Regions from separate parts of the Pseudoalteromonas sp. S558 genome, predicted to be linked through region 1. Evidence: predicted binding sites of a transcription regulator. Region 1 holds the regulator's gene; the other holds the start of a gene.
The links. Region 1 encodes MetJ, which represses methionine synthesis genes. Its sites were predicted from a motif close to TAGACGTCTAGACGTCTA; they were not measured.
Positions count from the first base shown of each region.

Region 2: a site for MetJ is predicted at 2,952-2,969, ahead of CWB66_RS02720 (homoserine O-succinyltransferase). Genes of this name have one in related genera too.

Region 1 covers NZ_PNDU01000073.1:19,208-25,143, forward strand. Annotated here, with positions in the region: gene rpmE (50S ribosomal protein L31) at 1-53, shown strand, start outside; gene CWB66_RS05645 (malic enzyme-like NAD(P)-binding protein) at 577-1,818, shown strand; gene metJ (met regulon transcriptional regulator MetJ) at 1,913-2,233, opposite strand; gene metB (cystathionine gamma-synthase) at 2,432-3,679, shown strand; gene metL (bifunctional aspartate kinase/homoserine dehydrogenase II) at 3,700-5,936, shown strand, end outside.
Region 2 covers NZ_PNDU01000028.1:22,210-28,145, forward strand. Annotated here, with positions in the region: gene metH (methionine synthase) at 1-868, opposite strand, end outside; gene CWB66_RS02715 (homocysteine S-methyltransferase family protein) at 878-1,951, opposite strand; gene CWB66_RS02720 (homoserine O-succinyltransferase) at 1,941-2,888, opposite strand; gene ettA (energy-dependent translational throttle protein EttA) at 3,110-4,783, shown strand; gene CWB66_RS02730 (PilZ domain-containing protein) at 4,939-5,307, shown strand; gene CWB66_RS02735 (histone deacetylase family protein) at 5,361-5,936, shown strand, end outside.

The DNA.
Region 1 (5,936 bases):
GACGTGTTGATCGTTTCAACAAGCGTTTCGGTGCACTTGGTAGCAAGAAGTAATTTTTGCTATTTAGTTAAAGGAAGCACCTTAGGGTGCTTTTTTTATGCCTAAAATTCATCTTTTATTTACTTTTCCTGCCTATTTTGACGTTATCTTCTTTGCATAACTATTTCCTGTTCTTATTCTGAGTATGCATAAACCTTTGCAGACAAAGTACGCAATAGTCTCTATATTTTGAAGTGTTCAATTTTTAACTAAGTTGTTAAATGTAGCTAACGTGAAGATAAATGTTTTTAAAGTAGAGTATTAAGCTGTTTATAGTTATTTATACTAAAAATTTGACAGTCGTTTTTAGAGAAAACGACTCGCGGCTAAAAGTACCTCTAAAATTCTTTTTATATGAATTTCTATTTATGAAATGTCAGTATATCTTCGCAAAGTTACTGAAAAACCTCTTAAAATCAATGAATCTAGCATATAACAGGATAGACCTGATATTGCTTGGAATTTAAAAATAATAAGGGTATCGTAACCCAGACAACACCTCTCACTTTAACTTAAATTGCAGGATACAATCGCGTTATGTCAGACTTTCGTGAACAAGCACTACATTACCATTCTCATCCCGTTCCAGGAAAAATCAGCATTGAGCTAACCAAGCCTGCCGAAACGGTTCAAGATTTAGCCCTAGCATATAGCCCAGGTGTTGCTGAACCTGTGCGTGAAATTGCTGCTGATCCTGCAAATGCTTATAAATATACCGGTAAAGGTAATATGGTTGCGGTCATTACTAATGGTACTGCAATTTTAGGTCTGGGTAATTTAGGGCCACTCGCATCTAAACCCGTAATGGAAGGCAAGGCTTTATTATTTAAGCGTTTTGCAGGCCTAGACTCGATTGATATTGAAGTTAAGCACCGTACTACCGAAGACTTTATAAATACAGTTGCAAATATAGCAGATACATTTGGTGGCATTAATCTCGAAGATATTAAAGCACCAGAGTGTTTTGAAATCGAAAAAGCGTTAATTGAGCGCTGTAGCATTCCAGTTTTTCATGACGATCAACACGGCACCGCCATTGTTACCGCTGCAGGTATGCTTAATGCGCTTGAGGTACAGGGAAAGTCAATTGAAGATGCGACTATTGTTTGTTTAGGGGCCGGTGCCGCTGCTGTTGCGTGCATGGAGTTACTAATTAAGTGTGGTGCGCTACGCGAGCATATCTATATGTTAGATCGCAAAGGGGTTATTCACACACGCCGTGATGATTTAAATGAGTACAAGCAATTGTTTGCCAATAATACCGATAAACGTACGTTGCAAGATGTAATTGCAGACGCAGATGTATTTGTTGGTGTATCGGGACCTAATTTATTAGGTGCTGAAGATTTAAAGTTAATGGCTGATAAGCCGGTTGTGTTTGCGTGCTCAAACCCAGATCCTGAAATAGATCCTGCACTCGCACACAGCGCACGTAACGATTTAATTATGGCAACAGGGCGCTCTGATTACCCTAATCAGGTTAACAACGTTTTATGTTTCCCGTTTATTTTCCGTGGCGCACTTGATGTTCGTGCAAGCGCGATTAACGACGAAATGAAAATAGCCGCAGTAGAGGCTATTCGCAGTATTGCTAAAGAGCCTGTACCGGCTGAAGTATTAAAAGCCGCAGGTGTGGATAAATTAGAATTTGGCGCTCATTATATTATTCCAAAGCCGATGGACCCACGTTTACTTCCACGTATAGCAAGAGCAGTAGCGCTTGCTGCTGTTGAGTCGGGTGTAGCGCGTATTGAGCTACCTGAAAACTATATGCAGTAAAGTATGCAGTAAAGTATGCAGTAAAATATGCAGTAAAATTCAGTTATAAAAAAACCTCAGTAATTACTGAGGTTTTTTTATGTTTTTTAAACGCTTAATCTTCATTTAAAACAGGTACTTCAAGCCCCATTTCTTGCATTATTTTTTTCACTTCTTCAGGTACTTTTTCGGCATTATCTTTACGTAAATCGTCGTCATTAGGTAAAGGTTGGCCTGTAAATGCATGTAAAAAAGCTTCGCATAATAGTTCACTGTTTGTCGCATGGCGTAGGTTACTAATTTGACGACGTGTACGTTCATCAGTTAATACTTTTAATACATTTAGTGGGATCGAAACGGTGATCTTTTTAACTTGTTCTGATTTTTTACCGTGTTCTGCGTATGGGTGAATATACTCACCATTCCATTTAGCCATAAGATGTATCGTTGCCTCAGATTATTAATTGCTCACACAAGATAAAAGCGTGTGAATATGCGTGAAATTCTATCGATTTAAAAAAGATAGTCAAATACTTGTTATTTAGCCATCTAGCGGTTTAAATGTTTTGACTTCTTAAATTGAATAAACTACTCTTTTAGACGTCTAAACATCCAAATTAATTAGGTGACAAGTATGAGTGGAAAAAATAAAGCAACTATTGCAGTGCGTAGCGGTATAGAGGCTGATAAACAGCATGGTGCAGTGGTAGCTCCACTCTATTTGTCGACAACGTATTCGTTTGCTGATTTTGATACTAAGCGCCAATATGATTACGGCCGTAGCGGTAATCCTAATCGTGATATTTTAGCTGAAACGCTTGCAGAGCTCGAAGGTGGGGCGCGTGGCATTATTACAGCTACAGGCATGGCTGCTGTGCATTTAGCTACGCAGCTACTTAATCACGACGATACATTGGTGATCCCACACGACTGTTACGGTGGTAGTTATCGTTTATTTACTTCATTACAAAAGCGCGGCTTATTAAAACTTAAAGTTTTAGACTTAACTAAACAACAGAGCCTTGATCAAATATTAGAGATTAAACCAAAATTAATTTGGATAGAAACACCCAGTAACCCAGTATTACGTTTAACTGATATTAAAGCGGTCACTGAAGTTGCAAAACAATGCGGTGCATTGGTTGCAGCAGATAACACATTTTTGTCACCAGCATTACAAAACCCAATTAAATTTGGAGTAGACATTGTCGTGCACTCTACAACGAAGTATATCAATGGCCATTCGGATGTTGTTGGTGGTGCAGTCATAACCGCAACACAAGCACTGGGTGATGAACTTGCTTGGTGGGCAAATAATATTGGTATTACAGGGGCACCTTTTGATAGCTACTTAACATTACGAGGTTTGCGTACCTTAAATATCCGTTTAAAACAGCACCAAGAAAACGCATTAGCAATTGCTAAGTATCTTGAAGAATCTGAGTTTGTTAGCCAAGTTTATTATCCAGGTCTTGAGTCGCATCCTCAACATGAATTAGCGAAAGCACAGCAGCTTGGTTTTGGTGGCATGGTTAGCTTTGATATTAAAGGCGACATACACGATGCGGCTGCATTTTTAACAAGCTTAAAAGAGTTTAGTTTAGCTGAGTCATTAGGGGGAGTGGAGAGTCTAATTTGCCACCCTGCGACAATGACTCATGCAGGAATGGAAGAAGAAGCACGCTTAGAAGCGGGGGTGGGCGATACGCTTATCCGTATTTCGGTTGGTATTGAAGATATACATGATTTACTTGCAGACTTTGATCGCGTATTTAATCTTGTTAAACCAGGGTATAAAAAGAACGAAAGTCACGCAGGGAAAAGGGCTGGCGTTTCTAATAACAATGTTAAATTAAGTGCTGCTCATCCGGCACTTTGGTGATTAAAATGGATTGGTACAATATGGTTAACTGTGTACATAAATTTGGCGGTTCGAGCTTAGGGTCGGCCGAACGTTATCAAAGTGTGGCAAAAATTATTTTAGGGCACACTCAACTAGGTGATTGTGTGGTTGTGTCGGCATCAGGTAAAACAACCGATACCTTAGTAACTTTGTGGCAAAGCTATCAACAAAAAGACACGCAAGCTGTTGCTGATATTGTGTTGCAGTTGAGTAATCATCAAGGTGATTTAATTGAACAATTACTGCGCGCAGATGTTAAGCGCAATGCTTTACATACATTAAACGAAGAGTTAAATTTAATCGCTGAGCTTGCTCAAAATGGACAGTTACAAGAATCTGCATTGCTTGCTCATGGGGAATTATGGTCGGCGCGTTTATTGGCCGCTTATTTACAGCAGCTTAATGTTGAAGCTTGCCTGCAAGATGCCAGAAATCTGTTTATCTTAAATGACGGGCAATTATTACATGCGCAAAATATTCAACAATGTAGTGAGTTAATTGCCAGTAATAAAATTAATGTCGTCACTGGGTTCATTGCGTCCAACAGCCTTGGTGATACCGTAACGCTTGGGCGTAATGGCAGCGATTACAGCGCGACTTTATTAGCAAGTTACTGTAATGCAAAGCACGTAAGTATCTGGACTGATACGCAAGGTATATTTAGCGCCGATCCCCGTAAAGTAAATAAAGCGATTAAGTACGCAAAAGTGTGTCGCGGGCAAGCGAATTTGCTAGCCAGATTAGGCAATCCTGTTTTGCATGCAAAAACACTATCCCCACTTAAAAATACCGACATAAAACTTGCTGTGCGCAGTAGTTACGATGTACAAGCCAGCCAAACCGATATAGTTAAAGAAGGCTGTGTAAAACAAAAGCGTTTTATAACAACCTTACAGAATGTCGATTTATTAGTTATTGAAGGTCTGAGTGAAGGTGAGGTTACTCATGTTAGCCAGCTTATTCAGCACAGCCTTCATCATTTTAGTCAAAATGGAGATACGTATTTAGTGGTACCAGCAGCTTCAACGTATCAGGTAGTAAGCTACTTCGCTGGCAGAGCGAATATTAGTGAATCGAATTTAAATGGTTGTGCGGTTTTAGCTCCTGAGCAGGACGTAAATACGTTAGCTTTACATGCCCTTGATTTACTCAACCTACAAAGTATTCAGCCTCGTTTTGTACATCAAGGTGATGGCTATGTATTACTACTGACAGATCAATTAATTGATAGTGATATTTTAAGTATATTACACGATAAGCTTATTAATAAAGGGCAAGAAGTTGCGCTGATAGTAGCAGGGCTGGGTAATGTCGGTGAAGTATTTATTGAGCAGCTATCTACTCAACTCGATCGTTTATCGGATAACTTTAGCGTCAAACTTGTGGGGTTAGTGCGCTCGACACAGATGCTATTTAATGCCAGTGGTATCAATACAGTACAATGGAAAACTCAATGGCAACATGAAGCAAATAACTACAATGAACATGATTTATTGAGCGCGATCAATGAGCTAGATTATGAGCATAAAGTAGTTGTTGATATAACCGCCAGTGAAAAATTTAGTGCGTTATATACTGATCTTGTTGAACGCAATTGCCATTTAATTAGCGCTAATAAATATGCAGGAACAGCTCCAACTATTTGGTATGAATCACTGTGTAAAAGCATTACAGAAAAAAACTTGCATTGGCGCTATAACACAAGTGTTGGAGCTGGTTTACCAATTAACTTTGCACTCGCTGATTTACAAAATAGTGGCGACAAAATTACGCGCATAGAAGGTGTTTTCTCAGGGACATTATCGTGGTTATGTAGTAAATATGATGGTTCAAAAGCATTTTCTGATTTAGTGCTCGAAGCACAAAGTATGGGCTTTACAGAGCCTGACCCTAGAGAGGATTTATCGGGTCGAGATATGCAGCGCAAGTTGCTGATTTTAGCGCGTGAGCTGGGCATTAAATTAGACCTTGACGATATAGCGTTATCGGCACTTATGCCCGATGAGCTGGCTCAAGGTAGTTGGAATGATTTTATTGATCAAAAAGATCAGTTAGATGAATTTATAAAAGCGCATGCCCATAAAGCGCAATTAGAGAATTCAGTTCTTTGTTACACGGGGTTATTAGAAATAAATCAAGGTAAAATAACCGCGAAGGTTGGTATCAGTTATGTAGCAAAAGGTAATGCTTTGGCTAATTTAACACCTGGCGACAATATATTTGTGATTAACAGTCA
Region 2 (5,936 bases), on a different contig from region 1:
ATTTTGGTGCAAGCTCTACTAAACGCTCGCCTGCGCCTGAGTCGGTGTTAAGTATTACGTCGGTAACGGCTTTACGTAGCTCTTCTGGTATATCATCGTAAACGGCTAGTTGCCCCGCATTTACAATCCCCATGTCCATACCAGCTTGAATAGCATGATATAAAAACACCGAGTGAATGGCTTCACGTACTGGATTGTTACCCCTAAACGAAAACGATACGTTTGATACACCGCCCGACACTTTACAGTGCGGTAAGTTTTGCTTAATGCGGCGTGTGCCTTCAATAAATTCTACGGCGTAGTTATCGTGCTCTTCTATACCGGTGGCTACGGCAAATATATTAGGGTCGAAAATAATATCTTCAGGCGCAAAGCCAATGTCTTCTACTAGTATTTTATAACTGCGCGCACATATTGCGAACTTACGGTCGGCCGTGTCGGCTTGTCCGTCGGTATCAAACGCCATTACAACGGCAGCTGCACCAAAGCGTTTTATTATTTTAGCTTGGCGAATAAATGGCTCTTCGCCCTCTTTTAGCGATATTGAGTTAACAATTGCCTTGCCTTGAATACACTTTAGACCTGCTTCTATTACTTCCCATTTTGAGGAGTCGACCATGATTGGTACACGAGAAATATCGGGCTCTGAGGCTATTAAGTTTAAAAACTTAACCATGGCGGCTTTTGAGTCCAACATGGCTTCGTCCATGTTTATATCAATAACCTGTGCGCCGTTTTCTACTTGTTCGCGGGCCACTGTTAGCGCGGCTTCAAAATCTTCTTCCATGATTAGGCGTTTAAACATAGCCGAGCCAGTTACATTGGTACGCTCACCAACATTGGTAAATACTGCTATTTGCTGTGTCATGTTGGCTCCTTAATTTAAGTTACAGGCTTCAAGGCCCGATAAACGCATGCGTACTTCAAGCTCTGGCAATTGGCGAGGCTTAACGCCTTCGAGCCCTTTTGCAAACGCGCGAATATGCGCAGGTGTTGTACCGCAGCATCCGCCTACTATATTAATAAAGCCCGATTTACCCCAATCGATAATTTCGGTTGCCATATCGCCCGCTTCTAAGTCGTATTCACCAAACTCATTAGGCAAGCCCGCATTAGGGTGTACCGATGTAAAGGTTTCGCATACGCGCGACAACTCTTCTACATATTGGCGCAGTAAATCAGGACCAAGCGCGCAGTTTAAACCAATCGAAATAGGCTTAATATGGCGAATAGAATTATAAAATGCTTCGGTTGTTTGCCCCGAAAGCGTACGACCAGAGGCGTCGGTAATAGTGCCCGAGATCATAACTGGTAATGTACGCCCAGCTTGCTCAAAGGCTTCTTCTACGCCAAACGAGGCGGCTTTTGCATTAAGGGTGTCGAATATAGTTTCGATTAGTATTAAATCGGCGCCGCCTTCCATTAATGCAAGGGTAGACTCAACATACGCAGTAACCAACTTATCAAAGGTGACATTTCGGTAACCCGGATCGTTTACGTCTGGCGAAATTGAACACGTTTTAGAGGTTGGTCCTAAAACACCGGCTACATAGCGTGGTTTTTGTGGCGTTTTAGCTGTAAATTCATCGCAAATTGCGCGTGCTAATTTAGCCGACTCTCGGTTTATTTCACGGCTTAGGCTTGCCATGTCGTAATCTTCCATCGAGATAGTGGTCGAGTTAAACGTGTTAGTTTCGATAATATCGGCGCCCGCTGATAAAAAACCACGATGAATATCAGTGATTAAGTCGGGCTTGGTTAGGCTTAATAAATCGTTATTGCCTTTAATTAATACATGCCAGTCTTTAAAACGCTCTGCGCGATAGTCTTCTTCTTCTAGCTTATGATCTTGGATCATGGTGCCCATAGCACCATCTAAAATTAAAATGCGTTCTTTTAATGCTGCACTTATTTCGGCTTGCTTATTATTTGTAGGCGCGTTATTCGGCATAGTTGTTAGTCCTCACATCTTGGCTAACTAAATTAATATCATACGGTGTGGTTTGGTACACGTAGTAATTTAACCAGTTCGAAAAAAGTAAAAAAGCATGGCTTTGCCACGTTTTTGAAGGTTGTTTGGTTGCATCATCGTCCACAAAGTAATTTTCGGGTTTTGGTGCATTGGGGCTTTTTTTACAATCTCGCTCATATTCTGCTTTTAGCGAGTCGGCGTCGTACTCTGGGTGACCGGTTATAAACACTTGGCTACCCGATTTATTTTTAAGTAAATAAGCCCCTACTCGCTCAGAGCCAGCCAATACCACCAGCTCATCACAGGCGTTTATTTTATTTATATCAATGTGGCCATAGCGTGAGTGCGGTACTAAAAAAGTGTCGTCGAATCCGCGAGTCAGTGCACCGTGCTCAAAATAACATTGGTGAGTAAATACGCCACACAGTTTGTCGTCTTTTAAATCGCGCTTTAAATTGTAATGGTGATATAACGCGGCATGTGCTGCCCAGCACGAAAATAACGTAGAGGTAACGTGTTGCTCGGCCCAATCAATAATGACCTTTAGCTCATCCCAATATGCTACATCGTCGTATTCTAAATGGGCAAGTGGCGCGCCGGTTACTATTAATGCATCGTAATTGTTGTCTTTAACTTCAGAAAAGTAACGATAAAAGGTATCAAGGTGCTCTTCTGAGTTGCTACTACTGCGGTGAGTGTCAAGGCGTAGTAGTTCTACGTTTACTTGCAAAGGCGAGTTGGCAAGTAAGCGAATAAACTGAACTTCGGTTTCTACTTTATTAGGCATTAAGTTTAAAATAGCCAAACGCATTGGGCGTATTTCTTGCGTTTTTGCACGACTTTTTGGCATTACAAATACGTCTTCTTGACGTAAACGCGCAATAGCCGGCAACTCGTCTTTTACTGTAATTGGCATACTTCACTCCTGTTCATAAAAACCTGTGCTAATTATGAACTGAAAGTAAAAAATATCAACCTCTAGATGTATAGATGTCCAAATGAAATTTATTCATGATTTTATACTTTGCTTACAAGCATGCTTTAGTGCTTTAAAACTATGCCATTCGTTGACTGTTTCACCTGAGAGCCACTACAATACAACATTGAAATTTTTATTATTATTTGAAGGCTCCTTTCATGGTTTTACCTGATAAATTTATATTCTCGATGAGTCGAGTATCTAAGGTTGTGCCACCTAAGCGCACTATCTTAAAAGATATTTCGTTGCACTTTTTCCCTGGCGCAAAAATTGGTGTGCTTGGTTTAAACGGTTCTGGTAAATCTACTTTACTACGCATTATGGCCGGTGTTGACCAAGATTTTGAAGGTGAAGCACATCCTCAGCCTGGTACAAAAATTGGTTACTTGCCACAAGAGCCTGTACTGGACGAAAGTAAAACAGTGCGTGAAATTGTTGAAGAAGCTGTTGGCGAAGTTAAACATGCACTTAGCCGTCTTGATGAAGTGTATAACGAATACGCAATGGAAGGTGCTGACTTTGACGCACTTGCAAAAGAGCAAGGCGAGCTTGAAGCGGTTATTCAAGCGCACGATGGTCATAACATCGATAACGTTTTAGAACGTGCTGCTGATGCACTTCGTCTGCCAGAATGGGATGCTAAAATTGAGCACCTTTCAGGTGGTGAGCGTCGTCGTGTTGCTATATGTCGATTATTACTTGAAAAACCAGACATGCTTATTCTCGATGAGCCAACTAACCACTTGGATGCTGAGTCGGTTGCATGGTTAGAGCGTTTCTTACACGATTACGAAGGCACCGTTGTGGCAGTAACGCATGACCGTTACTTCCTTGATAATGTAGCTGGTTGGATATTAGAGCTTGACCGTGGCGAAGGTATTCCATGGGAAGGTAACTACTCTTCTTGGCTTGAACAAAAAGATGCGCGCCTGCAGCAAGAACAAAAATCAGAAAAAGCGCGTCAAAAATCAATTGCGCAAGAACTTGAATGGGTTCGTTCAAACCCTAAAGGTCGCCAAGCTAAGTCAAAAGCACGTATGGCTCAGTTTACTGAAATGCAGCAATCTGATTACCAAAAGCGTAACGAAACTAACGAAATGTTTATTCCACCTGGCCCGCGTTTAGGCGACCAAGTACTTGAAGTAACTAATCTTCGTAAGAGCTTTGGCGATCGCGTTTTAATTGACGATTTAAGCTTTAGCATGCCAAAAGGTGCCATTGTGGGCATTATTGGCGCGAATGGCGCGGGTAAATCAACGTTATTTAAAATGATAAGCGGTGAGCAAGAGCAAGACAGCGGTAGCATCAGCGTTGGTGAAACTGTACACCTTGCGACTGTTGATCAGTTCCGCGACGGAATGGACGAAAGCAAAACTGTTTTCCAAGAAATATCAGACGGTCAAGACGTATTAAAAATTGGTAACTTTGAGTTCCCAAGCCGTGCGTATGTAAGTCGCTTTAACTTTAAAGGTAACGATCAGCAAAAGTTTGTTAAAGACCTATCAGGTGGTGAGCGTAACCGTTTACACCTTGCTAAGTTATTAAAAGCGGGCGGCAATGTGTTATTACTGGATGAGCCAACCAATGACTTGGACGTTGAAACACTACGTGCACTTGAGAACGCTATTTTAGAGTTCCCAGGTTGTGTAATGTGTATATCGCATGACCGTTGGTTCCTTGACCGTATTGCTACACATATTTTAGATTACCGCGATGAAGGTCAAATTAACTTCTTTGATGGTAACTACACTGAATACGAAGAGTGGCTTAAAAAGACATTGGGTGCAGCAGCAGCTCAACCTAAACGTATTAAGTACAAAAAAATTGGCTAATATTCACTGTAGCTAATTTATTACAGTAACACTAAGCCCTGCATTTATGCGGGGCTTTTTTATGCCACCAGTATTCTAAACACTTATTTTCTAGCATGTAGAGAATTACCCGCTATGATTAATTTATTATAAAAACAATAAGGCCAAGTTAGGTTATGCAAAATCGTCGTCAGTTTTCTCGTGTTTTATTTTCAACCGATGCACAAGTAATTTTTAATGATCATCAATACCCATGTAAATTACTCGATATATCTTTACATGGCGCGTTAATTACTAGATGTGACGCCTTTTCTAGCAGCACTAATACCAATGCAATACTGTGCTTTACACTCCCGCAAAGCGAAATAGAAATAAAAATGGAAGTTATGGTTTCTCATATAAAAGCAAACCACATAGGCCTAAAATGCCATTATATTGATATAGACAGTATTACGCATTTAAAGCGCTTAATTGAGTTAAATTTAGCCGATGACGAACTATTACATCGCGAGCTCGCTATGTTGATCCACGACACACTACAATAGACTCATTTAGATTAGTTGATTACCATAGAGCAAATTTTTTAACTTGTGCAAACATGATCTTAAATCCACATTTACCTTTAGTGTATCACCCCAATTACTCGTTTAGTTTTGATCCAAAACACCGCTTTGCAATGAGTAAGTTTGCACATTTATATGAGCATGTTGCAGAGCTTGGCTTAATTGGCAATAATCTAGTTGAGCCAATATTAGGCAAGCCAGGGCCACTTGAACTTGTGCATTGCGATAACTACATTCAAGATCTATGGCACAACCGCTTAAATGAAAAAACCATGCGTCGCATTGGCTTACCTTGGTCCCAAGAGTTAATGAATCGTACATTTACAGCCCCGCAAGGTACGCTGCAAACGGCTCGCTTAGCACTTCAGCACGGCATAGCGTGTCACTTAGCTGGTGGCACACATCACGCACATCATGACTTTGGTTCAGGTTTTTGCATGGTTAATGATTTAGCCTTTACTGCCGAGACGTTAATAAAAAGTGGCGAAGTGACTAATGTGCTTATTTTTGATTTAGATGTGCACCAAGGCGACGGCACAGCTGCAATGTTACAGCATCAACCCTATGCTTATACTTGTTCTATTCATTGTGAAAAAAACTTCCCCTTTAGA